2 regions of the Micromonospora tarapacensis genome follow, and region 2 is predicted to be linked to the other one. Evidence: riboswitches for the same ligand, from Rfam matches in the RefSeq annotation. Region 2 holds a riboswitch; the other holds the start of a gene.
The links. A riboswitch is a leader RNA that binds a small molecule or an ion and turns the genes downstream of it on or off. The one in region 2 is predicted to bind cobalamin.
Positions count from the first base shown of each region.

Region 1: another riboswitch for cobalamin. It lies ahead of KIF24_RS31285 (acyl-CoA thioesterase); the one in region 2 lies ahead of KIF24_RS17375 (ribonucleoside-diphosphate reductase subunit alpha).

Region 1 is NZ_JAHCDI010000004.1:5,474,407-5,485,147, forward strand. Features, by position in the region: gene alaS (alanine--tRNA ligase) at 1-968, opposite strand, end outside; gene KIF24_RS31260 (superoxide dismutase) at 1,132-1,392, opposite strand; gene KIF24_RS31265 (superoxide dismutase) at 1,398-2,012, opposite strand; gene KIF24_RS31270 (Fur family transcriptional regulator) at 2,097-2,555, shown strand; gene def (peptide deformylase) at 2,672-3,220, shown strand; gene tsaD (tRNA (adenosine(37)-N6)-threonylcarbamoyltransferase complex transferase subunit TsaD) at 3,224-4,261, shown strand; cobalamin riboswitch at 4,476-4,685, shown strand; gene KIF24_RS31285 (acyl-CoA thioesterase) at 4,816-5,328, shown strand; gene KIF24_RS31290 (copper resistance CopC family protein) at 5,501-6,115, opposite strand; partial or broken gene KIF24_RS31295 (copper chaperone PCu(A)C) at 6,196-6,794, opposite strand; gene KIF24_RS31300 (sigma-70 family RNA polymerase sigma factor) at 6,971-7,537, opposite strand; gene KIF24_RS31305 (vitamin K epoxide reductase family protein) at 7,585-8,226, opposite strand; gene KIF24_RS31310 (DsbA family protein) at 8,223-8,870, opposite strand; gene KIF24_RS31315 (hypothetical protein) at 9,084-9,872, opposite strand; partial or broken gene KIF24_RS35270 (HAD family hydrolase) at 10,117-10,254, opposite strand; gene KIF24_RS31325 (hypothetical protein) at 10,497-10,706, opposite strand.
Region 2 is NZ_JAHCDI010000004.1:2,501,935-2,512,675, reverse strand. Features, by position in the region: gene KIF24_RS17385 (HNH endonuclease family protein) at 1-564, shown strand, start outside; gene KIF24_RS17380 (class I SAM-dependent methyltransferase) at 767-1,636, shown strand; cobalamin riboswitch at 1,693-1,901, shown strand; gene KIF24_RS17375 (ribonucleoside-diphosphate reductase subunit alpha) at 2,049-4,421, shown strand; gene KIF24_RS17370 (ribonucleotide-diphosphate reductase subunit beta) at 4,418-5,467, shown strand; gene KIF24_RS33065 (type III PLP-dependent enzyme domain-containing protein) at 5,628-6,194, opposite strand; gene KIF24_RS33060 (alanine racemase) at 6,191-6,754, opposite strand; gene KIF24_RS17360 (IucA/IucC family protein) at 6,751-7,884, opposite strand; gene KIF24_RS33055 (hypothetical protein) at 8,040-8,396, opposite strand; gene KIF24_RS17355 (IucA/IucC family siderophore biosynthesis protein) at 8,405-10,024, opposite strand; gene KIF24_RS17350 (ATP-grasp domain-containing protein) at 10,021-10,741, opposite strand, start outside.

The sequences.
Region 1 (10,741 bases), 3.0 Mb from region 2:
ATGGCCCGGCGCATGATCCGGCGTAGTACGTATCCGCGGCCCTCGTTGGACGGGTTGACCCCGTCGCCGATGAGCATGAGCGAGGTGCGGACGTGGTCGGCGATGACCCGCAGGCGTACGTCGTCAGGGTGGGACTGGGCGGCCGCATGCCCGGAGTGCACACCGTACTGCTTGCCGGTCATCTCGGCGGCCCGGGCCAGGATCGGACGGACCTCGTCGATCTCGTAGAGGTTGTCCACACCTTGCAGGATCGAGGCGATCCGTTCCAGGCCCATGCCGGTGTCGATGTTCTTGTTCGGCAGTTCACCGACAATGCGGAAGTCTTCCTTCGACGCGACGTCGGCGATCTCGTACTGCATGAACACGAGATTCCAGAACTCCAGGTAACGGTCCTCGTCGACCTCGGGGCCGCCCTCGGCGCCGTAGGCGGGGCCGCGGTCGTAGTACAACTCGGAGCAGGGTCCGGCCGGGCCGGGAATGCCCATCGACCAGAAGTTGTCGGCCTTACCTCGGCGCACGATCCGCTCGACCGGCACGCCGATCTTGACCCACAGGTCGTACGCCTCGTCGTCGTCCAGGTAGACCGTCGCCCAGATCCGCTCCGGGTCCAGCCCGAAACCACCCTGCGCGACCGGCTTAGTCGACAGCTCCCAAGCCAGCGGAATCGCCCCGGCCTTGAAGTAGTCGCCGAACGAGAAGTTGCCGTTCATCTGGAAGAAGGTGCCGTGCCGTGACGTCTTGCCGACCTCGTCGATGTCCGGTGTCCGGATGCACTTCTGCACCGACGCGGCGGCCCGGTACGGGGCGGCCCGCTGGCCGAGGAAGTACGGCACGAACTGGACCATGCCGGCGTTGATGAACAGCAGGTTCGGGTCCGCGATCGCCGGCAGCGGCGCCGACGGCACCACCGCGTGCCCGTTGGCCTCGAAGTGCGCCAGGAAGCGCCGCTTGATCTCCGCCGTCCGCACCGAGGCCCCCTTGTTGTCGACTCTGTGCAATTGCATGCTGTTTGCCTACGGCGAGGGGGATTCGGGTACCCCTTGGCCCAGCAACCGCCCGGGCTGCTGCCCCCGGTAGGCGCCGCCGACTCGGCGTGCGTGCCGCCGACACCTACCGGAGGACGAACTCAGATCAGGTCTCGGGTGGTGTGGCGGTCGCGGCGACGAGCAGAGACAGCTCGCGGACGAGGTCGTCCATGGACTGGCCGCTCTGTGCCCGGAGCAGCCCGAGGCTCAGGTCAGCCAGGAGGTAGAAACCGAGGGTCTTGGCCTGCTCGGAGCCGAACGCCGCGAGTAGTTCCTCGGCACCGCCGAGGTCACCGCGATGCTTTGCCGCAATGACCCCGGCGGCCCGTTGGAGCAGCTCCGCCGCAGCCGGGGTGGTGCCGGTCACGCCGCTCAGATCTTCGGCGTGGTGGCGCGGGCGGCGTCGAAGCGGGCGATCACGTCCGACCAGTTGACCAGGTTCCACAGCCGGTCCACGTAGTCCGGGCGGACGTTCTTGTATTGCAGGTAGTAGGCGTGTTCCCAGGCGTCGAAGACCAGCAGTGGCGTGGAGCCCTGCCCCACGTTGCCGTGGTGGTCGTACACCTGCTCCACGATCAGTCGCTGCCCGAGGGGCTCCCAGGCCAGGACACCCCACCCGGAACCCTGCACGCCCTTCGTGGCAGCAGAGAGCTGCCCGGCGAACGCGTCGAACGAACCGAAGTGCTCGTCGATCGCCGCGGCCAGCTCCCCGTCCGGGCGGTCGCCGCCGTCCGGGGACAGGTTGCCCCAGAAGATCGAGTGCAGTACGTGACCCGACAGGTTGAACGCGAACGACTTCTCCAGGCCGACCAGGGTCGAGAAGTCGCCCTTGTCGCGGGCCTCGGCGAGCTGCTCCAGGCCGTCGTTGGCCCCCTTGACGTACGCGGCGTGATGCTTGTCGTGGTGCAACTCCAGGATCTGGCCAGACATCGCCGGCTCCAGCGCGCCGTAGTCGTAGGGCAGATCCGGCAGTTGGTAGACGGCCATCAGAACTCCTCATCGTTGCTGCCAACAATATGCTGTTGCCAGTATCTTGCAACATGCTGGGGCGCGCGCGCTGAGGAGTGGCGGTTGAGCACAACGGAAACGGATCGGGTGGACGCCGCGGTACAGCGTCTGCGCGACGCGGGCCTGCGTAGAACCCGGGCACGCCTGGGCGTCCTCCACGAGCTCGCCCAGGCGGTTGGTGGCCAAGGTCACCTCACCGTCACCCAACTGCACCATGCGCTACTCGCCCGTGGTCTGGCGGTGGAGCTGTCCACGGTGCACCGGTTGCTGCGACAACTGGTCGAGGTCGGCGTCGCGCACACCGTGCCGACCGGCAGGACTCTCACGTTCGGCCTCGCCGACATCGCACACCACCACGCCATCTGCGCCGGATGCGGCGACCTGCGACAACTGCCGGCCGAGGCCGTCGCGGCGAGCGTCGCCGCCGCACGGGCAGTCGGGATCGAGGCGGACCCCTCCGGTCACCCCACTGGGGTCGTCGTCTACGGGCAGTGTGCGGGGTGCCGGACAATGGCCCGCTGAGACCGGACCCACGACCAAGGGAGCTTTACGGCACCCCTACTGTTCGGACCGACTTCGCTCTGGACGGTACGCCGCCCTTAACGCCAACACTTTGCAGTTGCCTAAGATATGCGGCTGTGCGGAACTCGCCCGGGACGGCGCGTCCCATCACCCGATACGGCACCCCCGTCCTGCATCGCCGCTGTGCCGAGGTGACCGTCTTCGACGATGCCCTCGCCCAACTCGTCGAGGACATGTTCGCCAGCATGTATGCGGCCCACGGCGTAGGTCTGGCCGCCAACCAGATCGGCGTCGACGCACGGGTCTTCGTCGTCGACTGCGCCGACGCCAGTGGCGCCCACACCATCGCGCACGTGGTCAACCCCGTGCTGCACCTACCCGAAGAACGCGATCTGGTGGTCGAGTCGGAGGGCTGCCTGTCCGTACCAGGTCAGCACGCCGAACTGGCCCGGTGCGCTACCGCCGTCGTGACCGGCGTCGATGTTCATGGCGCGCCGATCCGGTTGGATGGCACCGGGACTCTGGCCCGTTGTTTCCAACACGAGGTCGATCACCTCGACGGCCTCGCCTACGTCGAGCGGCTACCCGGCAAACTCCGCAAACAGCTCCTCGCCGCCAGCGCCGAACACCCCGGCGTCGGCGTTGGCACCGCAGAGAACGTCTGAACCGTGCCGACCGTTCTCGGCATCGAGACCTCGTGTGACGAGACCGGGGTGGGTATCGTCGCCGACGGAGTGCTGCTCGGCGAAGCCCTCGCCACCAGCATGGACGAGCACGCCCGCTTCGGCGGCGTCGTACCCGAGATCGCCGCCCGCGCCCACCTGCACGCCATCACCCCCATGGTTCAGCACGCCCTCGACCGCGCCGGCATCGGCCTCGCCGACATCGACGCCGTCGCCGCGACAGCCGGCCCCGGCCTCGCCACCGCCGTACAGGTAGGTCTCGCCGCCGGCAAGGCATACGCCCTCACCCTCGGAAAGCCCCTCTACGGCGTGCACCACCTCGCCGGCCACGCCGCCGTCGACATCCTCGAACACGGACCGCTACCCGCCCGCTGCGTCGCGTTGATCATCTCCGGCGGCCACACTTCGCTGCTCCTGCTCGGCGACCTCGCCCGCGACCCCATCATCCACCTCGGCGACACCGCCGACGACGCCGCCGGAGAAGCCTTCGACAAGGTCGCCCGCCTACTCGGCCTGCCCTACCCCGGCGGCCCCGCCATCGACCGGATCGCCCGCGACGGCGACCCCGCCGCGATCACCTTCCCGCGCCCGATGACCGGCCCGAACGACCCGCCCTACCGATTCTCCTTCTCCGGCCTCAAGACCGCCGTGGCCCGCTGGATCGAAAAGTGCGGCGACCGGCCGGTACCGGTGGCCGATGTCGCCGCCTCATTCCAGGAAGCCGTGGCCGACACCGTCACCCGCAAGGCCCTGGCGGCCTGCCACGACCACCGAGTCGACACCCTGCTCCTCGTCGGTGGCGTCGCCGCCAACAGCCGGGTACGACAACTCGCCGAACAACGCTGCGCCGCCGCCGGAGTGCGACTCCGCGTACCGTCGCCCCGGCTCTGCACAGACAACGGCGCCATGATCGCCGCCGTCGGCGACCTGCTCGTCCGCGCGAACGTCACGCCCGACCGCCTCGATCTTGGGCCGGACCCGTCCGCCGTCCTGCGCGGCGCACTCCTGCACGGCCCGCGCTGACGCGGTCGTACAGCTGGGAACATGCCCTCGCCGTCACCAACCCGGTATGTCCAGGCGTACCGGCGGGGCGACTGGGGACCGAGCGCTATCGCTGGCCCGGGCCGCGGAGCTGGCCGGGCTACCGGACCGCTCGGCGCGTCGACTGACCCGGCTGCTCGCCGCTGAGATCTGTGCCGAGCGCGACGGCCCTGCCGGTATTGCCTCGTCGACTGAGTAGCATGGTTGCGGTGCTGGTTCACCTGGTCGGCGACGGCTGGGTGTCGTAAGAGGGAACCCGGTGCGAAACCGGGACTGCCCCGCAGCGGTGAGTGGGAACGACCGCCGTCATCACGCACTGGACCGCGAGGTCTGGGAAGCGACGGCCAGTAGGCGACATGGTGTCACGCCCGCGAGTCCGAAGACCTGCCCGTGCCGCGCGCGCCACCGGTGCGCGCTGCCGTCGACCTCGCGGGTGGGTCGGGCGGGTGACACGCTGTACGCGAGCCGTCGGCGTGTCCTCGACGTGTGCTTCCCGGCTGGTCGGCGGTCCGCTTCTGTGAGGACGGGACCGCACAGTGCCTGACAGCACCACTCTCGCCGGCCGGCCGCCGTCGGCGTCGCACCTGACTCTGTCGCAGATCATGGATCAGCATCACACCAATCTGATGGGCACAGTTCACGGTGGCCGGATCCTCAACCTGATCGATTCGGTCGCCGGGGTGGTCGCGGCACGCCATTCCGACGGTCCTGCCGTCACGGCCGCCATCGACGAGACAGCGTTCCTGCGTGCGGTCCGCGTCGGTGACGTGGTCCACGTCGATGCTCGGATCACCTGGGCCGGCCGCAGTTCGATGGAGGTGGCGGTGAAGGTCAGTGCCGACCGCTGGGACCGCGCGGTGCCGCCGGTCGATGTGGCGACCGCGCACCTGGTGATGGTGGCTGTGGACGACGACGGTCAGCCTCGGTCGGTGCCTCCGCTGTTACCCGAGACCGACGGCGACCGGCGCCGCTACCGGGAGGCGCAGATCCGGCGTGAACACCGCCTGACGCTGCGCCGCGCACTCCTCGACGGCGCTACGGACGGCTGAGCGGGGCTCGGACTGTTAGTCGCAGGAAAGGGCTGCTGGAGCGAGCGTGGCCGCATCGGGCCGGGAACGGGCTAGTGGCACGTGATGATCTTGGTGTCAATGGTGGGGCGGGTGGGCTCGGGGTGAATATCGGTCCCGGATGGTGGCCGGCGGACGGTAACGCCGCCGACGGTCAGGACGGCTGCGTGGACCGTCGGCGGAGCACGACGAAGCTGCCGACGGCGACAACCGCCACCAGGAGGATCCCTGCGCCGGCTAGGACGAGCGCGCCGGGACCGCCTCCGGAACCGCCGGATGCGGCGGCGGGGCTGGCCGAAACGGTGGGTTCCGCTGCCGCCGGGGTCGCCGTGGCGGGGGTCGGGCTGGCGGCCTCGGTGACCTCAGGGCTGGCGGTCGCGGTGGGGTCGGCGACGGTGAATCGGTACGAACCCTGCACCGGGTGCCCATCGGCGGACACCACCCGATAGGCCACGGTGTAGGTGCCGTTGGCCAGGGGCTCCTCGGGGGTCACGGTGCCTTTCGTGCCACTGACGGCAGGTTCGCTGGTCGCGACCTTTTGCTGCGTGGCGTCGGACAGGGCGATGGTGGTGAACGTCGGGTTCAGCTTCTGCATGAACTCCAACGTGATCTGCTTCGGTGGTGCGCTGAGCCGGGCGTCCTTGGCGGGGGTGGCGGCTTTCAGGGTGTTGTGCGCGGCGGCGGGCGAGGCCGGTACGAGCAGCAGCGCCATCGCGGTCAGCGCGGCGGCGAGCAGGCCGGCCACGGTCGGGCGGATAGGGGTGCGCACGTCTCTCCAATCGGGGTTGCGTCCCTGATGTCCTGCGGGCCGGCCGCGCCGGCTCATCGACCGGGCATCTGAGGTCGTGATCATGACGCGGGGCTCATGCTCATGCCCGGTGTGGCGGACATGCCCGGCATCGGCTGGCCGTGACCGGGGGCGTAGGTCTCCTGGGCGCCGGTGAACGGCTTCGCCACCGCCGTGAAGGTCTGGGTGCGGCCGTCGGCGAAGGTGAGCGTGAAGGCGACCTCGTCGCCGGCCTGCACCGGTTGGGCGAGGTCCATCATCATCAGATGGTCGCCGCCGGGCTCCAGGGCGTGGGTGCTCTTCGCCTTGATCACGATGCCGCCCGGCTTGGCCTGCATAACCATCTTCCCGTCCTGCATGGCCATCTCGTGCAGCTCCATCGGCGAGACCTCGGTCGAGGCGGCGGTGAGCGTCACGTCGGCGTCGCCGTCGTTGACCAGCGTGCCGAACACCGCGGTCATGCCCTTGTCGGCGGCCTTCACCCAAGGTCACGGACGCCGAGCACCCCCGCGGCGGTGCTCGCCGACGCCGCTGCCGAAGGACCGGGCGCGGCGGCCGTCGAGTCGTCCGCCCCGCAGCCTGCCGTGACGGTGGCGGCCAGGACGGCGGCGGTGAGCAGGACGGCCGGGCGCAGGAGCCGGCCGGTGGTGGTGCTGGGCATGACGATCCCCTTGCAAGTAGTTGTCATACGGTTTGTCGGGACCGGGCGGCAGGTAGTTCCCTCCCCGGCGGGTAACCCTCGTCACGGATCAGGCCGCGGCCTCCAGCCGCCGTCGGCCAGCGCCAGCCGAGCTAGGCGGGTCGCCGTAGCGACTCGGTCGTACCAGGTCCGGCAGGTCACCCTGCGGCGTTGCCCCGCCTGCGGCGCCTTCCGCCGCCCTCGATGTCCATGGCGGCGATCAGATCCTCTCGGGCCCTGGCCACCCGGGAACGGATCGTCCCGACCGGGCAGCCGCACACCTCAGCGGCCTCCGTGTAAGACAAGCCGAGCAGCTGGGTGGCGACGAAGGCTTCCCGCCGGTCGTCGGGCAGTGTCGCGATGAGGTGCTCCAGCGCGAGCTGCCGGTCGAAGCCGCTGCGCTCTGGGTCGACAGCGTCGTGGTAACCCGACATGGGAACTGTGCGGGGACGAGCCGCCGCGGTCCGTACCTGGTCCACCGCCACCCGGCGGGCGATGGCGAGCAGCCAGGTCCGCGCCGAGGAACGGCCGGCGAAGGAGGGCAGCGACCGCCAGGCCCGCAGGTAGGTCTCCTGCGCCAGGTCGTCCGCCTCTGCGGGGGAGGCCAGCGCGGCGAGGAATCGCCGGACATGGCGCTGGGTTGCCTGGACGAACGCACCGGCTGCGTCGCGATCACCTCGACCTGCTGCGAACGCCCACGCGGTGATCTGCGCGTCATCCGTCACCCTTCGCACCTTCCACTCACGTCAGAGCGTCTTCGGTTGCCGCCCACCTAGGCGAGCAGGGTGCGCCAGTAGAACCAGAACTGTTCGCCGATGAGGACGAGGATGACGATGTACCACCCGGTCACCCCGACGGTGTGCAGTCTGACCAGCACAGTGGCACCGGGCGGCGCTGGTAGGTGACGGTGGTGGAGGTTGTACAGGCTCACATACCAGAAGATGGCGATGGTGACGACCCAGACGATCATGCAGTACGGGCACAGGGCCCCGATGCGGTAGAGGCTCTGATAGATGAGCCAGTGCACGAAGACGACGCCGAACGTGGCACCGGCCTGCAAACCGAGCCACCACCACCGAGGTAGCCGGACGCCGGCGAGCAGCAGCACACCGACGGTGGTGACCACGCTGAAACCGACGACGCCGATCAGCGGGTTGGGAAAGCCGAAGGCGGCGGCCTGAGGGGTGGTCATGACCGATCCGCAGGACAGGATCGGGTTGATGCTGCACGACGGTCGATAGCCGGGGTCGACCAGCAGGTTGATCTTCTCGATGGTCAGGGTGAGGGCAGCCAGCAGGCCGATGCCGCCCCCGGCGGCCAGGATCCAGCGGGTGACGCGCACCGCGAACGGCGGGGCGGACGGCACGTCGGTGTCGGGCGGACCGGCAGCCGCCGTGGTGGCGGGGCTGATCATCCGGCCAGGGCCGCGTCGACAGCGGCCTTCAGCCTGTCGTACGTCGGCTGGCCGTCGAAGCGTTGACCGTTGACGAAGAACGTCGGGGTGCCCTGGACACCAGCGGCCGTGCCGTCCTCCTGGTCCTGCCGTAGCCGGGCGGCGATGGCCCCGTCGACGACGTCGGCGCGGTAACGGGCCACGTCGAGGCCGACCTGCTGGGCGTAGCCCTCGAAGATCGCCGACTGGTCCTGCTGCTGACCGCCCCAGGCGGACTGGTTCTCGAACAGTTTCACGTACATCTGCTCGAACTTGCCCTGTCGGCCGGCGGCCTCCGCGGCCCGGGCGGCGAGGTCGGCGTTGGCGTGCACCGATAGTGGGAAGTTCCGGACGACGTAGGTGATCCGGCCGGCGTACTCCGTGCGCAGTCGTTCGACCTCGGGGAAGGCCTGCCCGCAGGCCGGGCACTCGAAGTCGAGGAACTCCACCAGGGTGACCCGGTCGTCGGTGGCGCTGGTGAGTCGGTGGCTGTCGGCGCGCAACAGTCGCTCGGCGGCCACCGTCCCGGCGCGGTCCGATCCTCGTTGCACGACGACGAACAGCGCGGTGAGCCCGATGAGCACCACCGCCAACAAGCCCAGGGTCACCGTGGTGTTGGTGCTCATGCCCCGCTGCTGCATCGCCCGGGTGGCCTTGCTCGCGACTCGTTGCTTCCGACCGGTCCGGGACGCGGCTGTGCCGGCTCCGGCTCGCTGCTGCTGCGGACGCTTCCTGCCCATCGCCCCACCCCTGTCGCATTTCCGGCGCGGCCTGCGGATCTGACCGACACCCTCCTCAGAGGTGGTCGGTCCGCGACGCTCTGGGGTTCCCGGGCCGGCTCATCTCGTGACTGCGGTCGACAGGACCGGATGGGCCCCGGCCACGGTGTGGACCTCGAACGACAGCGTCCAGACCCGGCCGGGGTCGAGATAGACGCTGCCGAGGGCGGTCCGGTCGGTCAGGGGGACCACGTCGACTCTCGTGCGGTCGTCCGTGGTCGCGACCTGTGCGGTGGCGGCCCAACGGTTGACGACGTTGCCGGTGTCGGCGGCGCCGCTCCAACAGAGGTGCACGAGCGTCCCCCGGACACTGTGCACCAGCCAGGCCTGGAGCGTGTTACCCCCGTCGCTGATCGTCACCGACTGGCGTCGGGGGCAGAACTCCTGGTCGGGGGAGACCTGGCCGACCGCAACGGGGATGGTCGCTGCGCACAGCAGAGCTACGGTGAAGGTGGACACCCCGAGTGCCACCGGCGCGCGGCGTCGGGCTGCCACTGGCTCCTGCGCGGGGGCGGGACGCGGCCGGGGCGTCAAGGTGTGCCCGACGCAGGCGCCGTCCCACGCTTCGGCCGATCGTCGCACGGTCGGTCCCGGCGCAGGTGCCCCCTGACGAGGGCGCCCCCGGTGCCGCGCGGTCGCCATGGTGGCCCGTGTCCGGCGCTGACCTCCGGTGCACGGGATGGTCAGGCAGCGGATGGCGTAAACGTCACCCTCGACGGGCAGGTCCGCGTCGGCCCCGGTCGGCTCGGCGTCGGGCAGCGCCTGCCCCGGCCGTCTACCGTCGTGTGCCCGCACCAGGACGACCGCCATGACGATCATGACAAGGAAGGCCACGAAGCCGAGTCTCATCGGTTCCGCCGTCCTGCCGGGTGAACCGGCCGGTACGTGCTGTTCATGCTCTCCCACCGGACTCACCGGACCCGTCGCCATGGCGTGAGTGCTGCCAAGACGCCGGCCACGCTGCCGGAGCGATGACCTTCGCCCGGTCAGATAGTCGGACCGCCACCGGAGGAAGTTCCCTGCCCCGCCGAGTGCCATCTGGCTGCGGGGCCGGGCCGCCAACGGGACAGGCGCAGGCTGTTCAGCACCACCAGACGTCGCTGCCGGTCGCGACGGCGATGCCGAGGTCGGCCTCGGCCAGAGCCGCGGCGTCGTTGATGCCGTCGCCGACCATCGCCACGGTGTGCCCCTCGTCCCGCAGCCGGCACACTGTCGCGGCCTTCGCCTCCGGGGTCGACCTGGGCGGTGAGGGCCTCCGACGGCAACGCGCAGACGCCGAGCAGCACAACCCGGAAGCCCGCGACGTGGACCCGCCGTACCGCACGCCGCGGCCATAGGCCCGACAACCACGGGCCGCCGGAAACAGGGTGGGCGATCACCTGTTCTCGGCTGCCGCCATCGGTGGGCGACGCGCCGCGAGGATGGGTACGCACCCGGAACTCCCCGACGGGGGCGTGCCGGACAGGCCGCCGGTCAGGCGGCGATGCCGTCGAGAGCGCCCGCGCGAGCCATCGCAACGATGTCGCTGAGCTGGCCCCCGCTGAGCCGGATGGAGTTGCCGAAATCGTCGGTGATGACCACCCGCTGCTCCGCCGGGGCTTGCGGGTCGACGTACAGCTCTGGGCAGCCGCAGTTGCAGTTGCCGCACAGCGTGAGGACGTGTACCAGGCCGTCGGTTGCCATCTCCGCCTCCAAAGCACTTCGAGTCAGTCCAGGCT
Region 2 (10,741 bases):
CCGCCGGCCCACGCCACCCCGCCCAACATCCCCTCGTACAGCACGGCGGTGAGCCGGCTGAACTCGCTCAGCGTCGCGGCCGAGTCCCACCAGTCCAGCTACAGCCGCGACCTTTTTCCGCACTGGATCACGATCACCGGGGCCTGCAACACCCGCGAGCAGGTCCTCAAGCGCGACGGCAGCAACGTCGTCGTCAACTCCAGTTGCTACCCGACGTCCGGGTCCTGGTACAGCCCGTACGACGGCGTGACCCGCACCAATCCCGCCGACATCTCAGTCGACCACGTGGTGCCGCTCGCCGAGGCGTGGCGGTCCGGGGCGTGGGCCTGGTCCACCTCGCGGCGCCGGACCTACGCCAACGACCTCGGCGGCCCCGAGCTGTGGGCGGTCACCGGCAGCGTCAACTCGTCCAAGGGTGACCGGGATCCGGCGGCGTGGAAGCCCCCGCGCACCGCGTTCCACTGCACCTACGCGCGGGCCTGGATCCAGGTGAAGTGGTACTACGGGATGTCCGTCAACAGCGCCGAGAAGTCGGCGCTGGGCACCATGCTGAACAGCTGCTGACCGACCCCCTCGCCGGATCCTCCGGCTCGTCGTCCGCGACGTGGGCGGCCCGCCCCCGGCGGCCCGTCCACGTTTCGGGGAGCGGTAGGTCGGCCTTTCGGTTAGGGTTTTCATATCCACCGGGGGGTTGCGGCCGGACGGCCGACCTGTTACCCGAACCGCGACCCGCTCCGGCCGGACCACGACGAGGAGGGGATCATCGATGACGAGCGCGACCCAGCCGGGCTCGACCGCCGAGGTGTTCGAGCGGGCGGCTCCGACCTACGACCGCACCGGGGTCTCCTTCTTCGGCCCGCTCGGTGCCGAACTCGTCCGGCGGGCCGGCATCCGGCCCGGCGACCGGGTCCTCGACGTCGGCTGCGGCCGGGGTGCCGTCCTCTTCCCGGCGGCCGAGGCCACCGGACCGACCGGGCAGGTCACGGGCACCGACCTCGCCCCCGCCATGGTCACGCTCACCGCCGAGGACGCCGCGCGGGCGGGCCTGACCCAGGTCGACGTCCTGGTGGACGACGCCCAGCAGCCCGGCTTCCCGCCCCGCAGCTTCGACGTCGTCCTGGCGGGCCTGGTGGTCTTTCTGCTGTCCGAGCCGCAGCGGGCGCTGCGGTCCTACGCCCGGCTGCTGCGGCCCTCCGGGCGCCTGGCGGTCAGCACCTTCGCGGCCCAGGACCCGGCGTTCGACGCCGCCATGGCCGCACTGGCGGCGCACCTGCCGGCCGACCAACCGCGACCGGCTCCCTCGGATGACCCCTTCGCCGACGAGACGAGGATCGGCGCGACGATGGCCGCGGCGGGGCTCACCGTGACCGAGATCGGGAAGCATCGGATCGAGAGCCGGTTCCGCGACGTCGACCACTGGACGGAATGGATGTGGTCGCACGCCGGTCGGGCGCTGCTGGGGCGCGTCCCGGCCGACCGGCTCGACGCCGCGACGGCCGGCGCCGCGCGAGCGCTCGACGGTGCCCGCACCGCCGACGGTGGCCTCTGCCTGAGGACCACCTTCTGGATCACCGTCGCGACGCCCGCCGCCGAGGAGACCACTGTGGTCACCCGCCGGCCGGGCAGCCCGATGTGATCTCAGAGACACGCCGACACACCATCTGGTGTCTTGCAGTATCGGGTGGCCCATATATGGTGTCACTCGTAGCTGGTTCGGACGTCCATCCAGGGCGGCCGAGGCAAGAGGGAATCCGGTGCGAAACCGGAACTGCCCCGCAGCGGTGAGTGGGAACGACCGCCGTCACACAGCACTGGACCCGCCAGGTCTGGGAAGCGACGGCCAGTAGGAATGCGCGAGCACGCCCACGAGTCCGAAGACCTGCCAGCACGCCGCCCGCGAGCGCGGGCGGCGGCCGCAGGCCGCGCGGGACGGTCGACGCCACCAACCGGGCACGCGCCGTCGGGCGTGGATCCGGTGGCGTCCTCCTGTGCGTCCGAGGGCCTTCACCAGATGGTGTGAGGAGAGAGACGTGACGGTCGTACAAGAGATGTCCGCGTCCGGCCCAGGTGTGTCGGAGCAGCGCCGGCACGTGATGCAGGTCCGTAAGCGAAACGGCGATGCCGAGCCGGTGGACGTCAACAAGATCGTCCGGGCGGTGGAGCGGTGGGTGACCGACCTCGACGAGGTGGACCCGCTGCGGGTGGCCACCAAGACCATCAGCGGCCTGTACGACGGCGCCACCACCGCCGAGCTGGACAAGCTCTCCATCCAGACGGCCGCCGAACTGATCGGCGAGGAACCGCAGTACTCGAAGCTGGCCGCCCGGCTGCTGGCCGCGTACGTGGACAAGGAGGTACGCGGGCAGCAGGTGGCGAGCTTCAGCCAGTCGATCCGCTACGCGCACGGTCTGGGACTGATCGGAGACGCCACCGCGAAGTTCGTGGCCCGTAACGCGCGCAAGCTGGACGACGCGGTCGACCCGGACGGCGACCTCCGGTTCGAGTACTTCGGCCTGCGCACCGTCGCGGACCGGTACCTGCTGCGGCATCCGCAGACCCGGCTGGTGGTGGAGACCCCGCAGTACTGGCTGTTGCGGGTCGCCTGCGGGCTGTCGCAGACGCCGGCCGAGGCGATCGGGTTCTACCGGCTGATGTCCAGCCTGGCGTATTTGCCGAGTTCGCCGACGCTGTTCAACTCGGGAACCCGGCACACCCAGATGTCGTCGTGTTTCCTGGTCGACTCGCCGCGCGACGAACTCGACTCGATCTACGAGCGTTACCACCAGGTGGCGAAGCTGTCGAAGTTCTCCGGCGGTATCGGCATCTCCTGGGCGCGGGTCCGGGGCCGCGGTGCGCTGATCAGGGGAACCAACGGCAGGTCGAACGGCATCGTGCCGTTCCTCAGGACGCTCGACGCGGGCGTGGCGGCGGTCAACCAGGGCGGCCGGCGCAAGGGCGCGGCCTGCGTCTACCTGGAGCCGTGGCATCCGGACATCGAGGAGTTCCTGGAGCTGCGCGACAACACCGGCGAGGAGTCCCGGCGTACGCACAACCTCAACCTGGCCAACTGGATCCCGGACGAGTTCATGCGGCGCGTCGAGGCGGACGGCGACTGGTCGCTGATCGACCCCTCCGACGCGCCCGAGCTGCCCGACCTGTTCGGCGACGCCTTCGACGAGGCGTACCGGGCGGCGGAGAAGAAGGCCGTCCGGACGATCAAGGCCCGGGAGCTGTACGGGCGGATGATGCGTACCCTCGCGCAGACCGGCAACGGGTGGATGACCTTCAAGGACGCCTCCAACCGGCTCTCCAACCAGACCGGCGCGCCCGGCAACACGATCCACCTGTCCAACCTGTGCACCGAGATCCTGGAGGTCAACAGCGACACCGAGACCGCGGTGTGCAACCTGGGGTCGATCAACCTGGCTGCGCACGTGAGTGCGGCCGGTGTCGACTGGGACCGGCTGCGCGCCACCGTCCGCACCGCGGTGGTGTTCCTCGACCGGGTGATCGACATCAACTACTACCCGGCCGAACAGGCGGCGGCGTCGAACCCGCGCTGGCGCCCGGTCGGGCTCGGGCTGATGGGCCTGCAGGACGCGCTGTTCACCCTGCGCCTTCCGTTCGACTCGGCGCCGGCCCGGGAGCTGTCCACCCGGGTGCAGGAGGAGATCTTCCTGACCGCGCTGGAGACCTCGGCCGGGCTCGCCGAGCGGTCCGGCCCGCATCCGGCGTACCCGCAGACGCGGGCCGCGCAGGGCAGGCTGCATCCGGACCTCTGGGGTGCCGAGGTCACACAGGTGCAGCGGTGGGCCGCGCTGCGCGAGACGATCGCCGCCCACGGCCTGCGGAACTCGCTGCTGGTGGCGATTGCCCCGACCGCCACGATCGCCTCCATCGCCGGCTGCTACGAGTGCATCGAGCCGCAGGTGTCCAACCTGTTCAAGCGGGAGACGATGTCCGGGGAGTTCCTCCAGATCAACACCTACCTGGTGCGTGAGCTGAAGTCGCGCGGGCTGTGGACGGCGCCGGTCCGCGAGCAGATCAAGCGGGCCGAGGGGTCGGTGCAGGGCATCACCGACCTGCCGACGGAGGTGCGGGAGCTGTTCCGTACCGCGTGGGAACTGCCGCAGCGGGCCCTGGTCGACCTGGCCGCCGCCCGCGCGCCGTTCATCGACCAGTCGCAGTCGCTGAACCTGTTCATGAGCGCACCGACCATCGGCAAGCTCTCCTCGATGTACCTGTACGCCTGGAAGTCCGGGCTGAAGACCACCTACTACCTGCGCTCGCGTCCCGCGACCCGCATCCAGCAGGCCACCGTCGCCCTCACCCCGACGGTCAAGCCGATCGTCGCGGTCGGCGACGACGCGGCGCTGGCCTGCTCCCTGGAGAACCCCGAAAGCTGCGAGGCCTGCCAATGACCACCGTCCCGGAAACCCGCACCAGCAGCACCGACCCGCGTGCGCAGCAGATGCTGCTCGACCCGGGCATGGACCTGACCCTGCGGCCGATGCGCTATCCCCACTTCTTCGACCGCTTCCGCGACGCGATCAAGAACACCTGGACCGTCGAGGAGGTCGACCTGCACTCCGACCTGGCCGACCTGGCCCGGTTGTCGCCGGCGGAACGACACCTGGTCAGCCGGCTGGTGGCGTTCTTCGCCACCGGTGACACCATCGTCGCCAACAACCTGGTGCTGAACCTCTACCAGCATGTCAACAGCCCCGAGGGCCGGCTCTACCTGTCCCGGCAGCTGTTCGAGGAGGCGGTGCACGTCCAGTTCTACCTCAACCTGCTGGACACCTACGTACCCGACGAGCAGGAACGGTTCGCGGCGTTCGACGCGGTGGAGAACATCCCGTCGATCCGCCGCAAGGCCGAGTTCTGCTTCCGCTGGATCGACTCGATCTTCGAGCTGCGCGAGTTGCGGACCCGCGAGGACCGGCGGGCGTTTCTGCTGAACCTGATCTGCTTCGCCGCCTGCATCGAGGGGCTGTTCTTCTACGGCGCCTTCGCCTACGTCTACTTCCTGCGGTCCCGGGGGCTGCTGCACGGTCTGGCCTCCGGCACCAACTGGGTCTTCCGCGACGAGTCGATGCACATGGCCTTCGCCTTCGACGTGGTGGACACGGTGCGCCGGGAGGAGCCCGACCTGTTCGACGACGAGATGGCCGGCCAGGTGCGCGACATGCTGGCCGAGGCCGTCGAGTGCGAGGTGCAGTTCGCCGAGGACCTGCTCGAACAGGGCGTCTCGGGTCTGTCCCTGACGGACATGCGCGAATATCTCCAGCACGTGGCCGACCGGCGGCTGGCGCAGCTGGACATCGAACCGCTGTACGGCTCGAAGAACCCGTTCGCCTTCATGGAGTTGCAGGACGTGCAGGAGCTGTCCAACTTCTTCGAGCGGCGGGTGTCGGCGTACCAGGTCGGCGTCAGCGGCAGCGTCTCGTTCGACGACGACTTCTGAGCGGCGACGGACGCGGGTCGCGGTGTCCCGTAGTGCGGACGCCGCGACCTGCGCCGCCGTCCGCCAGCCGATCCACCGTGCCCAGCGTCCGGGACGGCGGTCACCGAAGCAAGTGGGGCCGGACAGCGGTTCCGGCGCCGCTGGCCTCTCGTCAGGAAGATCAGCGGCCCCAGCGATCGGCGAGGGCCAGCGGATCTCCGGTCCTGAAGTCGGGCGGCTCGTGCAGGAGGAAGTCGCGGTGGCTGATGTTCCACGCGTACGCACCGGCCATCGCGAACACCAGCACGTCGCCGACCGCGATCGCGGGGCCGTCGGTGGTGCGCGCGAGGACGTCCTTGGGCGTGCAGAGTTGACCGACGACGGTGACCGGGCCGCCGTCGGTGCGCGGCCCGCCGGCATGCCGGGGCACCACCACGAACGGCTGGGAATGGCCCTTGGCTGCCGGGGTACGCAGGTGGTGGGTGCCGCCGGCGACGATGACGAACCACTGGCCGTGGGACCGCTTCACGTCGACGACCTCGGTGAGGTACGAGCCGCAGTAGACCGTCACCGCCCGGCCGGGTTCGATCCGCAGGCGGACCGTCGGATGCTCGGCGAGCACGTCGCCGAGCAGGCGGCCGTAGGTGGGCCAGTCGAAGCGGCGATCCGGGTGGGCGTAGTCGACGGCCATGCCGCCGCCGACGTTCACCTCCTCGGCGCGCAGGTGCCGCACCGCCCACCGCGTCACACGCGCGCCACCGAGGCGGCGACCACCGCGTCGAGCCCGCTGGCCAGGTGGGCGTGCACGCCCCGGATCCGGATCCCGGCCGGCGGGTCGTCGGCGAGCCGGAGCGCCTCCTGCGGGTCCATCCCGAACGGGCTCGCCCGGCCGCCCATCACCAGGCTCGCGCCCGGCGTGGCGACGGGCAGGTTGACCCGCAACAGCGCGTCGACGGTGCGCCCGGCGGCGCGGGCCAGCGCCGCGAGGCGGCCCACCTCCGCGGCGGACTCGACGTGTACCCGGCCCACCTCGGCGGCCAGCGCCGCGTCGAGATCCGCGTCGGTCTTGCCCGGGCCGGCGAAGGCCGCCGGCCGCCGGCCGGGCAGCACGGTGGCGAGGTGGTTCAGCTCGCCGCGGCTGGCGGCCTCGAAACCGTCCACCGTGGCGGCGAGGGTCCGCAGGATGCCCGGGTCCGGATTGGCCTTGACGGCGTAGAGCAGCTCGACCCGGCCGGGCAGGGCCGCCCGGACGGCGGCGGCGTGGGCGGCCAGGGCGGCGAGGTCGTAGACGTACGTCGGCCGGGTCACCCGCCACCGCCCAGCGGGTTCGGCACCGCGACGTACGGCGCCTGCTGGTCGGGTGCCCGGCGCCAGCGGACCAGCAGGTTGGCCTTTGCCGCGAGCGGTGCCCCGTCGAGCAGCGGCGCCAGCTCGGCCGGCTCGCCCAACTGCGCGTACGTCGCTTCGACGGCTCGGCGTACGCGGCGCCACAGCCGTGCCTCGCTGCCCGGGTGAGCGTCGGCCAGCGCACCGGCCAGACCGGCCAGATGGTTGACGAACAGGCAGTAGGTGACCCGCCGGGCGGCCTGGGCGGAGGTGTAGGCGACCTGGCGGGGCACCCGGTCGGGCCAGCCGGACAGCCGGCCGGTGTCGAGCTTGAGACCCTCCAGGTCACGCAGCAGCAGCCGCACCGGGCGGCCGTCCGGATCCAGCACCACCAGCACGTTCTGCAGGTGCGCCTCGTGCACGACACCGTGCAGCAGCCACAATCGCAGGACCGTCGGGACCAGCAGGTCGACGTAGGCCCGCCACCAGTCGAACGGGTCCGGCACGGCCAGCGGCGCGGCGGCCAGCGCGGCGGCCAGCACCACCGTCTCGCCGGGTCGCAGGTGCTCGCGCACACCGGTACGCAGGATCGTGCCGTACGCCTCGTCCGGCCCGGACAGGTCGACGGTGCGGTATCCGGGCTCGGCGAGCAGGCCGATGTGTGCCGGGAGCGGCACGGTGGCCAGGAACCGGGTCAGCGCCACCGCACCGGTCAACTCGTAGCGGGCGTTCTTGCGCAGGCAGTTGGTGATGCGTACGTGCAGGCTGGTCTTGAGGAACAGGTCGGCGGTCGGCGCGTAGAGGGTCCGGACGCTCGCGGTGGGGCGCACCGGCACGCCGGCCGGACCGAGCCGGCGCAGCCGGTCGTCCGTCGGCGGCACGAGGGACAACTGCCACGGGTGCACCGGCAACGGGTGGTGCCCGGGTGGTGCGGTCGGCGGTTCCAGCGGCGCGATCAGCTCGTCGAACGGCCCGTCGCCCGCCAGCAGCTCGCTGGGTATGGCGAGCCAACTCAGCTGGAAGGTGCTCCGCAGCTCCGGGGCGTAGCGGCGCCAACTCGCCGGGTCGCCGCTGCGCCACTTCGGGCTGGGATGGTGCGGATGACCGTGCACCAGGGACTGTTCGGAGTCGACGTAGCCGTCCAGCACCCGGTCGCCGGTCGGCGTGGGGTCGGCCGGCGGACGGTGGTGCAGCAGTGTGGCGAGGGCGTCGCGGCTGCCGAGCACCTGCTCGACGAACTCGTCGTTGGCCAGACCGGTGCGGGCCGTCAGCTCGGCGGCGAGCAGCCGGGCGAGCTGCCCGGCGTCGACCGGAGCGTCGGGTGGTCCGGTGCCCGCGCCGGCGCCCGCCGCGCGCGGGTGCCCGGGGCGTGCGCCGAGGTCGGCCGGCACCGGACGACGCCGTCGTAGCGGTGCGCCAGAATGGGCGAGACCCGCGCCAGCCGGCAGGACAGCGTCAGCCCGAGGCGAGGCAGCCGGATCCGGACGACTCCGCCGGAGGTTCCGGTGTCCCCGTCGGGAGCGGCGACCTCCCGGAGATAGCAGGAGAGCAGCCGGTGCGCGGCGGCCAGGTCGGCCGCGCACTCCACCGGCTGGTCGGCCGCTCGGGTGGCGGCCTCGGCCATCCGACCCCTCACGAGTCGCCCCGCAGGTAGTTGGGGCCGGTGTGACGGTAGTACTTGTTGACGTCGGTGCAGCCGAGCCGATGCTTGGGCAGCAGCGTACCGGCGGTGAGCATCGCCTTGACCGGCAGCCGGTCGGCGGTGAGGACCTGGTCGACGAGGTGCCGGGCGGCGGGCCGGTCGCCCCACCTGTCGCGGGCGGCCCGCAGCCGTGGCGGGAGCGCCTCGACGGGGGAGGGCACGTCGACCCCCTGCTCCGCGAGGCCGAGCAGGGGAGCCGCCGCGGCCAGGTGGACGGTGATCGTGACGAACATGTCGGCCAACTCCCGAGGGTGCCGAACCCACATCCGTTCGTCGCGCAACCGCACCCGGCCCGCGTGGCGCGGATCGAGGCGCGCCCCGTCGTTGTCCTTGTAGAGCAGCTGGACCGGGCCGTCGACGGGCACGACCAGATGGATGTTCTGCGGATGTGCTTCCAACGCCACCCCGTACCGTAACCAGAGGAACACGTGCCAGTCGAGCAGAAGATCCAGATAGGACCCGAGCAGGTGGGACGGGTCGCTGCCGCCGACCCGTTGGGCCACCGTGCCGGCGGTGGGATCCGTCGCGGCGAGGGCCGCCACCGGCACCATCGTCGCCTGGTCCAGTCCGGCCGGCAGGCGGCGCAGCAGGAACGACCGCAGTTCGTCGTCACAGTGGCCGAACGTGCTCTCGTCGGCCTGCATGATCCGGCCGGCGAAGCGCGGCTCGCCGGCGGCGATGCGGTCCAGCAGCCGGGCCATCGCCGCCGCGTCCGACAACGAGTCGGGTGCCAGCGTGCGGCGGTTGCGGGCGCCCAGGCTGGCGGTCGGCAGCGGCAGCTTCAGATGCGTCGCGGGGTCGGTGTCGAGAGCGACCGTCCGCATCGACAGCGTGGGCCGTACGGTGACGGCCGGGTGGTCGAGGACCGGAAGGGCGGCCCGTTCGGCGGTGAGCGGGTGCACCGGCAGCAGCACCTCGCCGTCGCGTCGGGAAGCCGGCCACCAGTCGGGCAGCGAGCCGTTCAGTCGCAGCGTCCGGGCCGGCACGGGCAGCCACCGCAGGGCGAACGTGGGGGCGTGCTCGGGTGCGTACCGGCGCAGGTCACCGCCGTCGAGGCCGTGGCGGCACCGGTCGGTGGGGTAGACGGGGTGGCCGCCATGGGCGGCGAGGACGTCGTCGAGCAGCGCGGCGGCCGGACCGGTCGGCGCGGCGGCCCGCGCGGTGGCGACCCCGGCGTACGTGCGGGAGCGGGTCGCGGCGGCCAGCCGGCGGGCCAGCAGATCACCGTGGCATTCGACGGTGAAGGCGCGCCAGCCCTCCTCGGCGTCGGCGTCGTCCCGGGGCCCGAGCAGATCCAGCAGTTCCGCCACCGTGCCGACCCGGCGTGGCCGGTGGCCGGGCGGATGGACGTGCAACTCCGGGCGGGCGAGGCGCACGGCGTGCTGGAAGCCGTCGGGACGGACCGGAAGGCGTAGCCGGCCGTCGCGGTGGGGTGCCTGCCACCAGCCGGGGCCGTCGGGACCGCCGGCACTGCTCAGGCCGAGATGGTCCTCTCGTAGCAGGGCGTCCAGCACGCGGCGGAACACCTCCCGCTCGACGGGATCGGTCACTCGGCGATCATCCAGTCGAGGTCCGCCCGGAAACCGGCCAGCGCGCCGCGTACGCCGACCGGTTCCGGTCCGATGCCGTGCAGGACGGCCAGGTAGTCCCGGTTGGTGCCGGTCCACTCGGCGGTGGTCCCCACCGGACGCATCGGGCGGCAGCCGAGCCGTACGCCGTCGCGGAGCGCGTCGACGGCGCCGGGAGCGGCGACGAGGGTGCCGCCGCGGTCGGCGCAGACGTACTCGACCCGGGCCGACCGGGCGACCGTGGCCGGGTCGGGCAGACCGAGGGCGGCCACGGACTCGCCGAGGTGCAGCCGGATGACGTACTCGAACAGGGGCACGCCGAGCAGTTCGGCCAGGACCAGATCCATCCGGTCGCCGATCAGCCGGTCGTTGACCTCGATGAGCCGGGGCCGCCCGTCCTGCACGACGAACTCGGTGTGGCAGGCGCCGAACCGTACGCCGAGCGCGGCCAGTTGGGCGTGCAGTCCCGCGGAGACGGCCGGCGGGGCCGGTGCCCACTCCAGGCACCGCTCGGTGAAGGTGGGCGGTGGGCCGAGTGTGGTGCGCCAACCGCCGAGCACGCTCAGCGTCTGCGCGTCGCCCAGGGTGTCGTGGGTCCGGACCTCGCCGGGCAGGTACTCCTCCACCACGAGGGACACGTCCGGGCGTCGCCGACGGATCTCGGCGACCCGACGGGCCAGGTCGCCGCTGTCGGTCACC